Regions from separate parts of the Paenibacillus filicis genome, predicted to be linked through region 1. Evidence: riboswitches for the same ligand, from Rfam matches in the RefSeq annotation. Region 1 holds a riboswitch; each other region holds the start of a gene.
What was found. Region 1 has a riboswitch for cyclic di-AMP ahead of WMW72_RS21660 (CAP domain-containing protein). Riboswitches for the same ligand answer to the same signal wherever they lie in the genome.
Positions count from the first base shown of each region.

Region 1 (5,820 bases):
CGGGCGACGAGCACGCCGCGGCTGACTTCACCGACGCCGTGCCCGGCCCGGCCGATCCGCTGGATGCCCGAGGCTGCGCTGAACGGCGAGTCGATCTGCAGCACCAGATCGACATGCCCGACGTCGATGCCGAGCTCCAGCGACGAGGTGGCGACGAGACAGCGGAGCTCGCCTTCCTTGAGCATCCGCTCCACCTCGAGCCGCTTCTCGCGGGCGACGCTGCCGTGATGGCTGCGGGCCATCTCATACCCGGCATAGTCGTTCAGTCGCAGCGTCAGACGCTCGCATAATCTGCGACTGTTCGCGAAGATCAGCGCCGTACGGCTGCCCTCCATCAGCTCCAGCAGCCGCTTCACCAGCGGCGTCCAGATCTCCTCCTTGTCCGCGCCAGGACGCGGTCTCTCCGGCACCGTCACCAGCAGCGAATATTTCTTATCCGCCCGGCTCTCGACAATCCCGACCTCGCGGGGACTGTCACCGTCCCAGCCGCCCAGGTAACGTGCGACCCGCTCGATCGGCTTCTGCGTCGCGGATACGCCGATACGCTGTACCGGGGCTGAACACCAGGCCTGCAGCCGCTCCAGGGTCAGCGACAGATGAACCCCACGCTTATCCGCGGCGAGATCATGAATCTCATCGACAATGACATGCTCCACTGTCTTCAGAATTTCCCGCGCCCGGGGGGAGGTCAGCAGCAGATACAGCGATTCTGGAGTTGTTACCAGCACATCCGGCGGCGTTCGCAGCATCGAGGCGCGGGTGCTCTGCGTCGTATCTCCGGTCCGTACGGCAGCCGTGATCGTTCCTTGTGTCTGAGGAACGCCAGATAGCACCAGTGCCGCCTGAATCTCTTCGAGAAATTGCAGCAGATGGTGATGAATATCGTTATTGAGCGCCTTCAGCGGAGTCACGACCAAGGTGCGCACACCAGGGACGTAGGCTTCCGCATCACTTTCCTTGCTTCTCAAGATCCGGTTCAGACAGGGCAGCAGCGCCGCCAGCGTCTTGCCTGACCCGGTCGGCGAGGAAATCAGCGTATGGTCCCCTGATTGGATACGCACCCACGCCTGCTTCTGAACCTCGGTCGGCTCTCCGAACCGGCCGGCAAACCATTGCCATAATACCGGATGAAATCCGTAATCCTCTGTAAAGCCCGACATCGATCGTGCCTCCGTCCTGCCTCGTTATGTTAACTATAACCATATCATATCCGTAGCACCCACTTCCAGCATTCCCCTTCTCCACCGTACACGCGCAGCCGTGTAAAACTCACGTCTATCCACATCAGCGGCCGTTCATCGTCACAATGAAACAGGGACAGCAGAGCCGTCCGTAGACGCTCACTGTCCCTGCTTGGTTCTATTTAACCTATTATGCTGAATCTACTGTTATGATAGCCAATCGCTACTACCAATTATCTGGCTGTACGGCGATCCCAACGGAAGATGATTACCGTAATGACCAGTCCCATCAGGGACATCAGCGCGCCGGCCCAAGGAAGGAATCCGAGACCTGCCTGTGTAATCACAACCCCGCCCAGATAAGCCCCGCCTGCGTTTCCGAGATTCAAGGCCGAGTGATTCGAAGTGGAAGCTAGCGCGGGAGCGTCCTTGGCCAGTGACATAATCCGAACCTGCAGTCCGGGAAGCACGCCAAAGGAAGCCACACCCCACAGAAAGATCGTCGCGATCGCCAGCACCGGGATATGTGCGGTCACACCGAGCACAGCCAGAAGAACCGCCAGCAGCAGAAACCCGACCATCAGCGTAGGCATCAGCTTCCAATCGGCGAGCTTGCCGCCTACGATATTCCCGATCGTGACTCCGATGCCGAATAGCACGAGCACCCACGTGACGTTATGCTCAGCTAAGCCCGTCACTTCCTGCAGCAGCGGCGCGATATACGTGAAGACTGCGAACAAGCTGCTGCAGCCGATAGCGCCCGCCAGCAGCACCGTCAGCAGCTTAGGCTGGCCGAGCGCCCTGATCTGCCGGATAAAGCTGGAGGATGGATCATGCGGGATTTTCGGAATCAAGGCGACAATGCCTACCAGCGTAATAATCCCCATGACGACGACGGCCAGGAAAGCAGCTCTCCAGCCCATATTCTGACCGATGAAGGTGCCGAAGGGCACCCCGATAATATTGGCGACCGTGAGTCCCGCCATCATGACCGAGACGGCCGCTGCCCGCCGGTTCGGTGCAACCAGATTGGCAGCGATGACCGACCCGACTCCGAAGAAGGTGCCGTGCGCCAGCGAAGTGAATAGCCGGGCCAGCATCAGCACCGTATAAGTGGGAGCAACAGCGGCAATCCCGTTACCGATAATGAATAAGACCATGAGAATGCACAATAACACTTTCTGGGGAAGCCTCGATGTCGCTAACGCCAGGACCGGCGCTCCGATCGCGACGCCCAGCGCGTAGCCTGTGATCAGTTGGCCCGCTTTGGGAATGCTGACGTCCAGATCTGCCGCAACATTAGGCAGTAAACCCATAATCACGAACTCTGTCATCCCTATCGCAAATGCTCCTGCGGTTAACGAAATCAGGGCAATAGGAAACCTTTTTTCCTTGCTTGAGGAGCCGATGGCTGCTTGCTGCACTCCCATGGAATATACGCCTTCTCTCTATGTATGTGCCTGTGCCAGGTCAAGCCTTATGGCTTGCTGCGCACCGTATGTTAGAATAGCACACGCTTAGAAAAGTCGGCAATAACCTACACGCATTCTTTACAGATTCTTCCCTCCTAATCTCCTGCAACAATTCCGGGGTCGCTGCTCCTGCCGGTATGCGTTATATTCGTTATCGTTCCACTCCCACTCGAACCATCGGCAAGCCTTTGAAAATACGGGTATAGTAGAATACTTGTCATTTGTGCATACACGAAAATGCTGAGTTTGCCCGGTTTCTTGGCATAAAAACTAGCGCATGGAAATCATTATGCAATGATTCGAGAGTTATATCATGTTACCATGAAGCAACCGCAGGAAACACGATGGGCTTACATCGATTGATCTTCGCGGAAAAAAGAAGGCCGAAGCTTCTACTAGAAGCACGGGGAACCCAATGTTTTGGGGTGAAGCCGCTTCTCGCGGCCGGGTGATTGCTCTTTGACCCGAACCCGTCAGCTAACCTCGTAGGCCACAATAAGGAGAGGATGAAAGAAATGTTTTTCAAAAAGACAGTATTGACAGGTGCACTGGCGTTAAGCGTTGTCGTCGGAGCAGGTTCCGCGTTTGCAGCAACTCCAACGACAGGCACTATCAATCCTGATCAGTTGGTCAATCGTCTACAGCAACAATACGGATTGTCCCTGAGTGATCTGCTGCAGAAGCTGCAGGGTGCGAATCTTCGCATAGTATGCCCGGAAATTCATTATGTTTATCCAGGGCAAGGTGGCTCTGGTAACGACCATGGACAAGCTCCAACAACGCCGGGTACAGGTTCTGAGAATCCGGATAATGGCTCTGCCGCTCCGGATGAAGGACAAGCTCCAGCGGAAACTCCAGACACTGACACACCGGCTCCGGGTACCGAAGCTCCCGTTACAACCCCGGCTCCAGGAAATGGTCAGACGGAAGCTCCGACAGCTCCAAGCAAGCCAGCTACAGACACCGCTTCGGCTTATGCCGATCAGGTCGTAAGCCTGGTGAATGCGGAGCGCGCCAAGGCTGGTCTGTCGCCGCTGACAAGCGATCCGGCCCTTGCCAACATGGCACTCGACAAGGCCAAAGACATGTACAACCTGAACTACTTTGACCATAATTCGCCAACTTACGGTTCCCCGTTCGATATGATGAAGAAATACGGTATTCAATACTCGTATGCCGGCGAGAATATCGCCAAGGGACAACGCGATCCACAGGAAGTTATGAACGCCTGGATGAATAGCGCCGGCCACAGACAAAATATCTTGAGCCCGAACTACACGAAGATCGGCGTTGCTTTCTACAACGGCGAATGGGTTCAAGAGTTCATCGCGAACTAATAAGTGCGTGAAGACAGGAAAAAGCCCGGATGCTCCGGGCTTTTTTGCTGTTTATTTAGGTAGAGCTTGATTGGCCTGCTCTTTCACCGGTATTCGTTTCTCCGCGGAATCCGTTCCCAGACCGATCTCATGATCGACCGAAGCTTCCTGGACCTCTCCGTAAGCCCAGTGCTGCATGTCAACGTCACGCCACTGCTGCTCCCCAGCTGTGTATGGACCGCGGCCCAGCAGCTTGTTGACCACCGTTACCGCCTCCGCGCGGGTCAGGCTATGCTCCGGCAGGAACCTGCCATCTTCGTAGCCGTCCAGTACCCCGGCCGTCCGCATTCGTAGGATCGCCTCCTGCGCCCAGTGACCTTGAACATCCGTGAACCTGGCGCTTAGGCTCGAAGTAGGATTACCGGTGGACCAGCGGGCAGCCAGGCTGGCCATTTCCGCGCGGGTAACTGGCGCTTCCGGCCGGAAGCTTCCATCGGGATACCCGTCCATGATCCCCATCCACGTGACTCTGTTGATATTGTCTGATGCCCAGTGCGACTGGGTCACATCTGTGTATGTGACTTCCTTACGATTCTCGGCCTTACTCGTGACGCGTGATAGAATCGTAGCTACCTCGGCCCGGGTAATCCGGTTAGACGGCCCAAAGGTGCCATCGGGATAGCCCGTGATATACGGCCGGTGATGTCCAGGATTGTTCACGAGCATGCTGAAGGTCCGTTTACGCTTCTCACTGTCTACAGTAAGGTCCCCTGCATACACGACCGCTACCTGATCTCCAGCCAGAACAGGCTGCCTCAGCACCAGAATAATCCGACCCTTTTCCACGATGACCTGCTCGATAGCCACAGGCTTGCCATTCACCGTTACCGAGAAGCTATCTTTGTCAATGCCTTCATCGGAGCCGCCGTGCTTGATCGTAATCTGCTTGCCTTCTCCTTCCAGCTTAACTTCGGCCCTGGAGTCCGGTTTCGTGTCTCCTGGCGATGAACTGCCGGAATTGTCGCTGCTGCCGTCCGTTTCTGAGTCGGAGCTGTTGTTGCCGGACGGGTTAAGCTGTACGAAGGTGAAAGTACTGAATTTATCGATCTCCAGCTCAAGGCCATAGGGCTGGTTATTTCTGTACACGACTGTTCCCGAGGCCAGCTTCTTGTCGCCGTCGCTGTGCTCGATAAACACACGAAGCGAATTCAAGTAGGCCGCCTGGCCGGTTGCTGGTAAAATTCCGTTGAACGGAATGACCAGCTTCGTGCGGAAATTCCGATAGTTGGTCTCAATCTTCTGCGGCATCCCAACCACTACAGCCTTCCCGCTGCCTGCAGCCTGACGTATCGCAGGCTCCACCAGAATGCGGGCAGCTACCGTCTGACGGCCCTGCTCACTGCGGATTGGCACGATCCGGAAGTACAGATCCATCGCCTGCTGCTTCATGCGCAGCAGTATCTCATTAGAAAGCGTCAGGATGGCGGTTTCACTCTCCACTTGAATAGCCATCCCGTGATTGGATAAACTCGCCACGCTGCCCCCGGCAATCTGGACGGCCAATTCGTCCGGCCTGTCGCTCGGAAGTTCTTCCATGACGAGCCGAGCTGTGCGTTCCCCGGTCGTCTGGCTTTTATCGATAATCTGATCAGCTGCCGATTCGTCGAGAATCGTCTTGTCGATCAGCGTCCGGTCGGACAGCACGATCCGCGCAATGCTGAGCGGCTTGGTGAATTCGCCCTTTTCCCCGACCACATTCACGGTCCTCACTCCTTCGGTGACGGACGTTTTGGTCGTCGTCTGGTTTTTGACGATCAGCAGGAATGGACGGGATGCCGAGCGGTTGTTCTT
Region 1 covers NZ_JBBPCC010000015.1:95,206-101,025, forward strand. The annotation lists gene WMW72_RS21650 (DEAD/DEAH box helicase) at 1-1,160, opposite strand, end outside; gene WMW72_RS21655 (MFS transporter) at 1,415-2,611, opposite strand; cyclic di-AMP (ydaO/yuaA leader) riboswitch at 3,025-3,160, shown strand; gene WMW72_RS21660 (CAP domain-containing protein) at 3,160-3,990, shown strand; gene WMW72_RS21665 (S-layer homology domain-containing protein) at 4,042-5,820, opposite strand, start outside.

Region 2 (5,820 bases), on a different contig from region 1:
ACGATCGGTTCGAATGTGGCTTACGTCAACGGTGTTGCCGTGACGTTGAGTGTACCCGCACAGCTTATCCATGGGCATACGATGGTACCGGTTCGCTTTGTGAGTGAAGCTCTAGGCGGTGTTGTAGAATGGAACGAGGCTTCCAAATCCGTCATCATTTTTCAGAACAAACCTGAGATCCCGACCTCCGTTGAAAGCGAGAAGACTCCGGTTGAGGAAGCGGTACAAGAGCCGTCAGAACCGTCGACTTCCTCACCTATTCTAGAGAACATATCCAAAGGGATCAAAGCTGCTTCGGATATTGTCTTTGTCATAGACGTGACAGGTAGTATGGGTGAGGTTATCGACTACGTGAAGGAGTCGGTCATTAGCTTCGTGGATTCCGTTCCATCGGGCTCGAACTTTGCTCTCGTGGCTTATCGGGATATTAATTATGTAGATCCGTATAATCCAGATTTCGAGTATTTTGATTTCACCAATAATAAACACTTGTTACGGGTTCAATTAGAGCAGTTGGTTGCTTCCGGCGGGGAGGACGAAGAGGAATCTGGACTAGAGGCCATTGATATGGCGATTCAAAAATTAGCGGGACGAAAGAACTCCAAAAGAATCATCTTCATTACCGATGCTCCTGTTCATGATAAAGGCACCTCCCAAGGCATGGCCGGTTTCTTCCTGGAAGAAATCATCGCTAACCTGCCAGCGAATCAGGTTACGCTGGATGCCATTGCCCCGACAAGCGGCTTGGCCTACGAGCAGATCAGTCAGCTTGTTCAAGCTGGCCAAGGTACCTTATACGATATTGATGCTGCCACGCTGATGCAGCTGCAATGACTTTGGTGAAGCAAGCCTATGCATGAATTTCACTGTCATGCAGGGATTACCGAGCTTATGCTCGTTTCCCTCACCAAGCACGGACTCTAGGGTCCGTGCTTTTTTCATAATGAAATTCGGTAACGCACCGCTACACGCTGGGATGAGAGGTTTGCTATGCCGCTCATTACTGTTATAATTCCTATCATGATTCTCCTGCCACTTCATCGAATACGGGAATTAAATAGTAACTAACCAGACAGGGAGAGATTCCGATGCAACCATTCGAAAAAAAAGTAATCATTGATGCCGATACGGGGATCGACGATGCGCTAGCCATCCTATATGCGCTGAAAGCAACGGATGTACACGTAGAGGGAATCACAACGGTATTCGGGAATATTAGCGTCCAGCAAGCAACGGAGAATACCTTAAGAATTATTCAGCTGGCCAAGACGACCTATGAGATTCCGGTGGTCCAAGGGGCGGAGAAGCCTCTGCAGCGCACCTTGCAGGGCTTCTCTACGAAAGTGCACGGCGAGAATGGAATCGGCGACGTCGAGCTTCCGCCTTCCGCTCAGAAGGCCTTGGGGGAAGAAGCCCATGAGTTTATCTTGCGTAAAGCGGACGAGCTTCCTAATGAGTTAATTATCGTGGCTTTGGGAAGATTAACCAACTTAGCCCAGGCGCTTCAGAAGGATGCAACGTTGGCTCAAAAAATTAAGCATGTATATGTCATGGGTGGAGCTGTTCATGTCCCGGGTAATGTAACCCCCGTGTCGGAGGCGAATATATGGGGCGATCCCGAGGCCGCGGACATCGTGTTTAGCTCGGGGTTACCGATCACCATGGTGGGCCTAGATGTTACGATGAAAACGCTGATTACCCAGCAGCATCTGAACTATCTGCAGGAGCATTGCCAAGAAGAGAACAAGGATATCGTCGAATTTATCAACGAATCCTTACAGTTTTACTTTGACTTCTATCACACCTCGAATTATTGGATGGGAGCTGCCCCGCTGCATGATCCATTAACGATGCTGGTGGCCCTAGAGCCAGGTGTGGTCAAAACCCAACAGATGAAGATTAAAGTGGAATGCCAAAGTGAGATTTGTCAGGGGATGACCGTGGCGGATTTACGGCGTAATGCTTTGGTAGGAAGTCCTGTACAGGTGTGTATAGATGTCGAGGCCGAGTATGCCGTGAATAAATTATTGTCCGTATTTCTTTAAACAGCGTCTATAGCTATGCAGAAGGCATGGAAGGGGAGCAGAAATGCTCCCTTAGCCTGTTTGTAATCAGGCATGTATGCGTCTGAAACGACCTTTGTCACGCCATATGAAAAGAGTCCCTTTCTTCTAAGCAGATCCAATTTGTCAGGCGGAACACTTTTGGAAGGTCTTTTTTTACATGAGGCGCCTCTTCATCTATAAAAATTACGAAATCAGAGGTCATGGCCGCCATTCCGGCATCCTCAATCTTCGTCTCGTGCAACCGGGATTAGTAAATAGTTGTTGGCGGCTGAAACCTGTGCTTACGAGGTTAGCTATCGCGGTTACCCCATTCGCCCGAACTATTGCAAAATAAAACCCGATAAATGGTTAGATTTGTATGATTTGAACCGGAAATCCACGTGAAACCGACTTCAATGGACAGACGCTTCGGTTATCTCCACCTTTTCTAGGCTAAGCTTCTATTTTCGTGATTTTCGAGATAAACAGTAAAATCGGGAGTAAGATGCAGCAATATGGAGATCGAAGATGAATTACTTCCGGATTATGGCGGATTGAACGGGATTTGACGGATGGTCTTTCTTTACAGGACCAACCGGCAAGCGTATGATACAACTCATGAATCAAACAAAGTTTCCATGTTGAATCGCTGAGTTTCCTGGGCTAACCGGGAAAGCGGGGGAACCAATACAGCCAGGCCGAAGCGGTGTGAGAGCCGCTGCGCGCAGGGCATGGGGTGAATCTTGGGGCAGGAAGCGGCTCCGAGTAGGGCGACTCTCACCGCCCGAATCCGTCAGCTAACCCCGTAAGCGTTGGTAGGCAGCCATCTTGGTATCGAAGGACCGTCTTGACTTGTTCTGACATGCGAATGGTGCTTAATGGAGAGAGGATGATGAAGCTTGTGATCGAACCTATCGACCACAGGGCTTAAGCCTCTGTGGTTTTTACTTGTCTTTTTATGAAACAGAAGCCAATGATTTACAAAACGAATGACATGCATCTGATTCGCTGAGTCCTTGAATGGAAAAGGAACGGGGGAACCAACGAAGCTGCCATCGCAGCTTCATGGGGTGAATCCCGGAACAGCCAGGCTGTTCCCGGGTAGGGCGACTCTCACGCCCGAATCCGTCAGCTAACCTCGTAAGCGTTTGGAGAGAGGCAACGATTGTCGTGGGCAAGACACGGTCTATTTGGCTGTGCCTGAAGAAGCCGCGGGAAGAGTTCTTTTCTTCCTGCCGGCTTCTTTTTTGTTGCCTTCTCTTTCTCAATCAATAGGAGGAGAATCCGTGGTACATCAGCGGGAATGGATCTTGGTATCCGCACCGAACAAAGCAGGGGAGCTGTTCATTAGTCAATTGCTGGCCCGGCAGATTCCGTGCGCAGCGATCGTGAACAATCGAGTGGAACAAGAGAGGGTTACTAGAATCGGAGTGAAAATTTCCCACCTCGTGGATACTAAAAATGAGGTTACCTGGATCATGCCGGAGTTCCCGGTAGGTCAAGTCTTTTTATTTGAAAATAGCGTGACGCTGTGCTGCCGCTATCTGCAGATCTGCAGCAAATGGACGACAAAGCCCATCACGATCATCACCCATTCGAGCAGTCCGAGGCTGATGTACAGAAATCTGGGGGCCCGCAATATCATTCATACGTCCAGTCAGGACGTTAGCTTTTTAATTGCATCCATGGACGATTAGGCAGAAGGCTGACCATGAGGAGGGATTTGGATGCTGGATCTAGGTATGGTGCTGCTTCTGGCCGGAGCGTATGTCTTATTCGCAGGCTTCCTAGCCTGGTGCGGAAGCGTAAACCGTGAACCGGAGGGAGATAACAAATGATCGTGGTTGGTGTATGTACGGTGTTTATCTTTATTTATCTCGTCTATGTGCTGGTCAATCCGGAGAAATTCTAGGTTGCTGACAAGGAGGGTCTAAGAAGTTATGGGCATTGTACAAATAGCCGTTGTTATCCTGATCCTGCTGCTGCTGGTGAAGCCGCTCGGCACCTACCTGTACCAGGTGTTCCGGGGCGAGGCGAACGGCACAGATCGCTGGTTTGCCTGGGCGGAGAGGCCGATATACGCACTGATCGGGCTGAAGCAGCGCCGGGGCATGACCTGGAAAACCTACGCGCTAAGCTTTATTCTGACGAACATCGTCCTGGTAGCGACCGGCTACCTCATGCTTCGACTGCAGAAGTTTCTGCCGTTTAACCCGAGCGGCATCGATAATATGGAGCAGACGCTGACATTCAATACGGTCATCAGCTTCATGACCAATACGAATCTCCAGCATTACAGCGGTGAGACTGGCCTCTCGTATTTCTCGCAGATGGCTTTTATTACGATGATGATGTTTACCTCAGCTGCTACGGGGCTGTGCGTGGCGATAGCCTTCATCCGAGCCATCACGAGCAAGGGTGAGACGATCGGCAATTTCTTCGAGGATTTCGTCAAGGCGCATACGCGGGTATTTCTGCCGTTTGCTTTTGTCACCACGCTGGTGCTCGTCGGGCTTCAGGTACCACAGACGCTGCAGCCAACGATCACCGTGAACGGGGTGGAAGGGCCGCAGCAGATTGCGATCGGCCCGGTAGCGGCGCTCGAATCGATCAAGCATCTGGGGACCAACGGGGGCGGCTTCTTCGGGGCGAACTCAGCCCATCCGTTCGAGAATCCGAATCCGCTGACCAACGTGATCGAGATTCTGTCCATGTGGTCGCTGGCGGCTGCGCTCCCGTATACGTTCGGCTTGTTTGCCAAGAACCGCAAGCAGGGCTGGGTGATCTTCTCGGCGATGATGATCTTGTTCGTACTGTTCCTGTCTGCAGCTTATGCCGCTGAATCGGCAGGCAATCCCGTGCTGAACCGGCTGGGCGTGGATGCCTCACAGGGCAGCATGGAGGGCAAGGAGGTACGCTTCGGCATTGCTGGGTCCGCCTTGTTCACAACCGTGACGACGGCGGCGACGACCGGCTCCGTCAACAATATGCATGATACGTTGACCCCGCTCGGGGGGATTACGCCGTTGGCTCTGATGATGCTCAACTGTGTATTCGGCGGCAAGGGTGTTGGTCTCGTCAATATGCTCATGTATGCGATTCTGGCGGTGTTCCTCGCCGGGCTCATGGTCGGGCGCACGCCTGAATTTCTGGGACGGAAGATTGAGGCTAGGGAGATGAGATTGATCGCCGTCGCGATTCTGACGCATCCCTTGATCATTCTGGCGCCGACGGCGCTGGCCCTGATGACGGAGCCGGGCACGGCTGCAATTACGAGTCCGTCGTTCCACGGCATCTCGCAGGTGCTGTATGAATACACCTCCTCTGCGGCCAATAACGGGTCCGGCTTTGAGGGACTTGGTGACAACACGCCATTCTGGAATATATCCACGGGTCTCGTGATGCTGTTCGGCCGGTATATCTCGATGATCGCGCTGCTCGCCGTAGCGGGTTCCATGCTGCGCAAGCAGTGGGTTCCAGAGACGATCGGAACCTTCCGTACGGACAATGGCTTGTTTGTCGGGATACTGGTCGGTACGGTCCTGATCATCGGTGCGCTGACATTTTTACCGGCGGTTGTTCTGGGCCCGATCGCTGAGCATTTAACGATCCGTTAATCGAAGAGGTGGAAATAAGTCCATGAGTACAAGTAGAAAAAAACTGCTAACCGGCGAAATGGTAACAAATGCGATCAAAGACAGCTTCATCAAGCTGAATCCGGTCACGATGATGAAGAATCCCGTGATGTTTATTGTGGAGGTCGGCACCTTCGTCG
Region 2 covers NZ_JBBPCC010000036.1:41,765-47,584, reverse strand. The annotation lists gene WMW72_RS33705 (stalk domain-containing protein) at 1-834, shown strand, start outside; gene WMW72_RS33700 (nucleoside hydrolase) at 1,089-2,045, shown strand; cyclic di-AMP (ydaO/yuaA leader) riboswitch at 2,683-2,872, shown strand; cyclic di-AMP (ydaO/yuaA leader) riboswitch at 3,042-3,208, shown strand; gene WMW72_RS33695 (hypothetical protein) at 3,332-3,742, shown strand; gene kdpF (K(+)-transporting ATPase subunit F) at 3,880-3,957, shown strand; gene kdpA (potassium-transporting ATPase subunit KdpA) at 3,986-5,662, shown strand; gene kdpB (potassium-transporting ATPase subunit KdpB) at 5,685-5,820, shown strand, end outside.
Region 2: another riboswitch for cyclic di-AMP. It lies ahead of WMW72_RS33695 (hypothetical protein); the one in region 1 lies ahead of WMW72_RS21660 (CAP domain-containing protein).

Region 3 (5,820 bases), on a different contig from region 1:
AAAACAAAGAAGGCAATCCTTCTTATGATAGCAAAACCAAAGGAAATTGGTCCCGTTTATCGTGGATTTATATTGTCGTGATCGTGCTCGGTTATGTGGCTTTAGTTGCCTATATCGTGCAGTCCAGCCCGGGCTCGTCCGGCTAAACTTACACCAAATCTCAACAGGACCGCTCCCACAAGGAGCGGTCCTCTTTGGCGTTGTCCAACCCGCTTGGTTTTATTTGACAGAATTCCTTCTCCTGCTATACATTTAACTAGAAATCCTATCTGAATAAGGAGTGTTTATACGATGTCCTCTGTGCTCCCTGATGATTTGAAGCTTGGACCGGTGAAGCTGAAGGTTTCCGACTTGACGCGTTCTCTGGCTTTCTATACGGAAATAGTCGGCTTGCGTCTGCTGCACGAAACGCAAGGCGAAGCCCAGCTGACCGCGGATGGACTCACACCGCTGGTCGTCCTGCGGGAAGTCGCCGATGCGCAGGTAACCGCGCGCAGGTCCGCCGCAGGCTTGTATCACTTCGCGATTCTGCTGCCTACCCGCGAGGCTCTAGGGCTTACCCTTCGTCATCTGATCGGGACGGGAATTCATATCGGCCATTCGGACCATCTGGTCAGCGAAGCTCTATATATTACCGATCCCGACCATAACGGCATAGAAATTTACAGTGACCGCCCTCGCGACACCTGGCGCCGGGACACTCAAGGCCACTATATCATGGCCAGCGATCCGATCGACCGGGATGGCCTCGTGGCGCTAGCGGAAGGCAAGGAGTGGAACGGCCTGCCGCCTGGTACCGTAATCGGCCATATCCATTTTCACGTTCAAAGCCTGGACAGCTCCAGACGCTTCTATTGCAATGTGCTCGGCTTCGATATCGTAGCCGATGCCAGCAGCCGGGGTGCGTTGTTCATCTCTGCTGGCGGGTACCACCATCATATCGGCCTGAATATTTGGGCTGGAGAGCACGCTCCGATTCCGCCGGCTCAGGCAACAGGCCTGGACTATGCAACGGTCGTCTTCCCGGACGAAGCCTCCCTTCGTCAGACCCTGGACCGGCTGGGCAGCGCCGGGATCGCGGTAGCGGAGCAGAACGGGTTCCGGTCGGTGACCGACCCATCAGGCATTACACTCCGCCTGGTAACTGTTTAAGTGCAGCAAAAGACCGCTCCCGGCAGGAGCGGTCTTGATCTCTATCCTTGGCTATGAAATCCGGTCCGTATGTGACATGATCGCCGCTGTTAGCGAAAGCGTTCCACGTCCGGCGCTTTGGACGTGACCGAGCAGCCCCTCTCCGGCTCCAGCGCCCGGCCCGCTATACGTTTGTAGGCCATCCAATGCTGCTGATCGCTGGAGAAAAATCCCTCTCCGACGATCGATTGCAGCGCTTCTCTCAGCCGCTGCACCTCATTTAGCAAATAAATCATATCCTGCTCCCTCAATTGCTGGGCTTCTACGCGTTCCCGAATTTCCCTCACCCTGTTCATATACCGTTCTCCTTCCCCATGAGATACCCCGTCTCTGGCTCTGAAGCTTATGCGGACTTGACCGGCTTGGCATGAAAAAAAGACCCCGGCTATCCGCTGCCTCCGCTCGAGACAATCAAGGACCAGCCCCCAGGGTCTTCCCCATAAAAAAAAGACCCCACCAATCACGGGTCATTGCTGCAACATGTTGGCTTGCATGCCGACTGACCCATCTTCCGCTGACGAGGTTAGCTGTCGGGCTCGGGAAAGATGGTTCCCTACATGAATCATGATTCGCCCCAAATGCAAGTGGTTCCCCCGCTTTCCAGTGACTGGCACCGGAAATTAAGCTAGTTTTATAGTACGGAAATCCTCCGCATTAGTCAATAAGCAAAGCCTTGGGTTTGTCCCGCTGCCCGCAGCACTGGCGGAATTCCAGCCTGCGCTGCTGCCGTGTCAACCCAGCGGACGCTCGACGGCGAACTGCTCCCCGAGCCGGGCATAATAGCTGCCCGCCAGACGGCTCACCGGGCGTAGCTTCTCTGCCAGGATGTGGCCTTGCTCATAGATCTCCTCCGCCAGATGAAAGCGGACGACCCGGCCGATCAGCAGATCGCAGGCGGGCTCGCCGCCCGTCCCGCCCAGCTCCAGACTCTGCTCCAGCACGCATTCCAGCCTTACCTTCGCTTCCATCAGCCTCGGCACCGGTACCGCCTCGCTGGGCACCAGCGAGAAGCCGGCCTGGATTACTTCGCTCTCGTCCGACGGGAGATTCGCAGCCGTTTCATTCATCGGAAGGACGATCGACTCGTCAGGGATATGGATGACAAAGGCCCCCGTATGTATGGCATTTCTCGCCGTATCCTTCATCGCACCCTGCTTCCGCTGGACGGATACCGAGACCAGTGGCGGCTGGCTCGATACGATGGAAAAGTAACTGAACGGAGCCGCATTCACCACGCCATCCGGGGAGAGCGTCGTCACAAGCGCGATGGGCCGCGGGATAATACTGCCCGTCAGCAGCTTATAATTATCTCGCTCGCTTTGCGTCGAAGGATCGATCACGATCATAGCAGCCGCTCCCGGAGCCAAGCTGCGGCCGCCCGAGCCTCCGTCGCCGTCAACTGATGGCCGGATCGCTCCCAGTGAACCGTAACATCCGCCCCCGCTTGCTCCAGCAATCCTTGCAGCTCCTCAGTCTCCAAAGGTGAGCAAATCGGGTCATGGCTTCCTGCGCCGATAAATACCGGCGTACCACTCAGAGCTGGAAGCTCAATGCCCCGTCTGGGTACCATCGGATGGTGCAAAATCGCTCCGCTTACGGCCTGTGGATAATGGAACAGCAGGCTGCCGATCAAATTCGCTCCGTTGGAATAGCCCACGGCAATGACCCGGCTGCGGTCGAATCCATATTGAGCCGCAGCCTCCTCCAGGAAATCGTACACTTCCTTCGTCCGGAAGATCAGATCCTCTTCATCGAATACGCCTTCGGCGAGCCGCCGGAAAAACCGCGGCATGCCGTTCTCCAGCACATTTCCTCGAAGACTCAGCACGGAAGACTCAGGCGACAGAAGGCCGGCCAGCGGGAGCAGATCGCGTTCTGTGCCGCCCGTTCCGTGGAATAAAACCAGCGTCGGGGCGTCAGGATTGGCGCCTTTCTCGAATAGATGCTTCATGATCATTTCCCCTCCACGACGCGGACCTGGATGGGCCGCAAGCCTGCTTGGATCTGTGCGCGATGCGGCTCATACCACTCGGGCAGCATCAAGGTCTCGCCCAATGATTCCGCAGGCTCGTCGTTGGCAAATCCAGGAGGGTCGGTAGCGATCTCGAACAAGATGCCGCCGCCCTCGCGGAAATAGATCGCATTGAAATACTGGCGGTCGATGATGGAGGTCGGACGATAGCCTTTCTCCGCCACGAGAGCCTGCCAGCGGGCATGATCTTCGAAGTCTTGAGCACGCCATGCGATATGATGCACGGTGCCCGCGCCTCCGGTTCCCCATTCCGCCGCTGCCAGCGGAACATCGATCACATTGCCGATATCTCCGGAAGCCTGGAAGCGTGCGTACCCGCTGTCTTCTCCCTCTCTCTCCAAACCCAGGACATGCTGCAGTGCATCCATGGTAGCCGCAGGCTTCACACTATACAAGACCGCTCCGCCAAACCCCTTGATCGCCTGATCCGGCGTCAGACCGTCGAAGGACCACGAGCTCGGCTCTCCCTCCGAACGCTCGACCAGCTCCAGATTCAAGCCTTCATTGTCAGTGAACTGCAGATAGGTTTCTCCGAAGCGTTCCACCTGCTGTGTCTGAATGCCGAAGCCTGCCAGCCGTTGCTCCCAGAAGCTCAGCGAGCCGACAGGTACGGCGTAAGAGGTAATCCCGACCTGCCCGCCTCCGATCCGCCCCTTGGGCGAACCGGGGGAAGGGAAAAAAGTAATAATGGTGCCGGGACTGCCGCTCTCGTTGCCGAAATACAGATGATACACTTCAGGAGCATCGAAGTTGATTGTCTGCTTCACGAGCCGCAGGCCAAGAACTCCTGCATAGAAATCCACATTGGCCTGAGGATCGCGGGCGAAGGCGGTAATATGATGAATGCCGGTTGTTTGCTGAGACATAGTAATTCCTCCTTGGTTTTCTTAACTGTTACCTATTGTTTACTCAGGTTCCCCGATTATTGCAGCAGGGCGTCTAGCGAGATAGCACCCGCGCCAGTCAAGGCGATACCGACGACGACCGCGATCAGCACCAGCGGATATTCGTAGCCGTTAGCGGTGACCCACAAGCCGTTCTTGCCATGTACCTTGACAATCGCGCCAAGCATCGTCAGCGTGATCAGCACCGCAGCAACCGGTGTAAACAACCCCGCGGCGAACAGCGCCCCTCCGATAAGCTCCATCAGACCCGCCATGACAGCCATTGCCACCCCCGGCTTGATGCCGATTGAGTCCATCCAGCCCCCGGTGCCTTTCGGACCGTAGCCGCCGAACCAGCCGAACAGCTTTTGTGCCCCGTGACCTACGAACAACAATCCTACGACCACACGTACAATTAATAATCCCCATGCCATCATGTGAATCATCCTCCATTATTTTTAATTTAATAATCTTTATTTTAAGATATGAGTCAAAAAAAGAGCTAGAACTGCGTATCACCTTGAAGCTAGCCCTCTTCCGCCCCTCTACCAAGCTTCTTCAACAGCCGGATCGTCTCCTGCTTCTCCTGCTGGCTGAGCCCTTGAGTCAACCCGTGGATTGCAGCCGCGTGCGCGGGGAAAATACGATCAAACAGCTCCGTGCCGGCCGCGGTAATTTCGGCAAAGATGATCCTTCGATCTTCTTCGCAAGGTACGCGCTTCAGCAGCTCCTTCTTCTCCAGCTTGTCGATATTGTAAGTGATGCTTCCGCTCGTCATGAGAATTTTCTCGCCGATCTGCTGCAGCGGAATTTTTCCCTTCGTATACAGAACCTCGAGGATCATGAATTCGGGTGGAGCCAGATCATGCTGCTTCATATCTTTAACAGCCTGGTCCATGATCGTCCGGTATGCCTTGGAAAGCACCACGAAGGTTTTCAGGGAAACGGCGTGCTCGTCATCCAATCGAATCGTCATCGCTCTCACCCCCTCTTTATCTTTGATTTAATTATCTTGAATTAAAGATATATGATTTTCCGGCAGATGTCAATAGCTATTAGGTGAAAAAGACGCTTTGGTTTTAGGGAGTGCTGCTGTTGATCTCCGCCTCCAGTTTCTCTATAAATGCTGACGGGTTAAGCATTTGCTTGCCGCCCGGAGCTTCATTAGAATCTTGTTCCATGGAGATCTCATTTAATTGAGCATCAGCCCGAGCTCTCTTTTCAATTCGATGGGGGGTGACATCATACATATTTGTTTCTTCGCCTAGAATCCAGTAAGTGTTTGGTTTAGATTGGGCCTCCATTAAAAATAAAATGATTTCATCACCCTTTCTAAGCAGCTCGTTCTTATTCGATAATGCCTTGTCTGTTCCTGCCTGCATAATATCAATGAAATTCTCTGACAGCTTTTTATTGTCTTTGTAGATTTGCAGTACTTCCGCTTGAAAGATCGTTTTATCGGCAGGAGAATCAAGCTCACTGATTTTGCTATTTATTTTTACTCTTACAATGGCATCCGCTTTATTAACAGATTCATCAAAGGGAAAGGTTTCAATGCTGACATGCATGGAAGGAGTTTGGTTCGAAATTGCCTGCTGGCTCGAGGACAATGGGCTGGGAGCACTTGATGCATAAATCGCTATCCCCGCTGCTAACAGGACAATACCTGCAAGAAGGACAAAATATCTTATTCTCAACGATAGTAACCTCCTG
Region 3 covers NZ_JBBPCC010000010.1:121,437-127,256, reverse strand. The annotation lists gene WMW72_RS16595 (hypothetical protein) at 1-146, shown strand, start outside; gene WMW72_RS16590 (VOC family protein) at 292-1,152, shown strand; gene WMW72_RS16585 (hypothetical protein) at 1,242-1,487, opposite strand; cyclic di-AMP (ydaO/yuaA leader) riboswitch at 1,691-1,828, opposite strand; gene WMW72_RS16580 (flavin reductase family protein) at 1,923-2,537, opposite strand; gene WMW72_RS16575 (alpha/beta hydrolase) at 2,534-3,142, opposite strand; gene WMW72_RS16570 (ring-cleaving dioxygenase) at 3,145-4,089, opposite strand; gene WMW72_RS16565 (DoxX family protein) at 4,146-4,544, opposite strand; gene WMW72_RS16560 (MarR family winged helix-turn-helix transcriptional regulator) at 4,634-5,083, opposite strand; gene WMW72_RS16555 (hypothetical protein) at 5,187-5,804, opposite strand.
Region 3: another riboswitch for cyclic di-AMP. It lies ahead of WMW72_RS16585 (hypothetical protein); the one in region 1 lies ahead of WMW72_RS21660 (CAP domain-containing protein).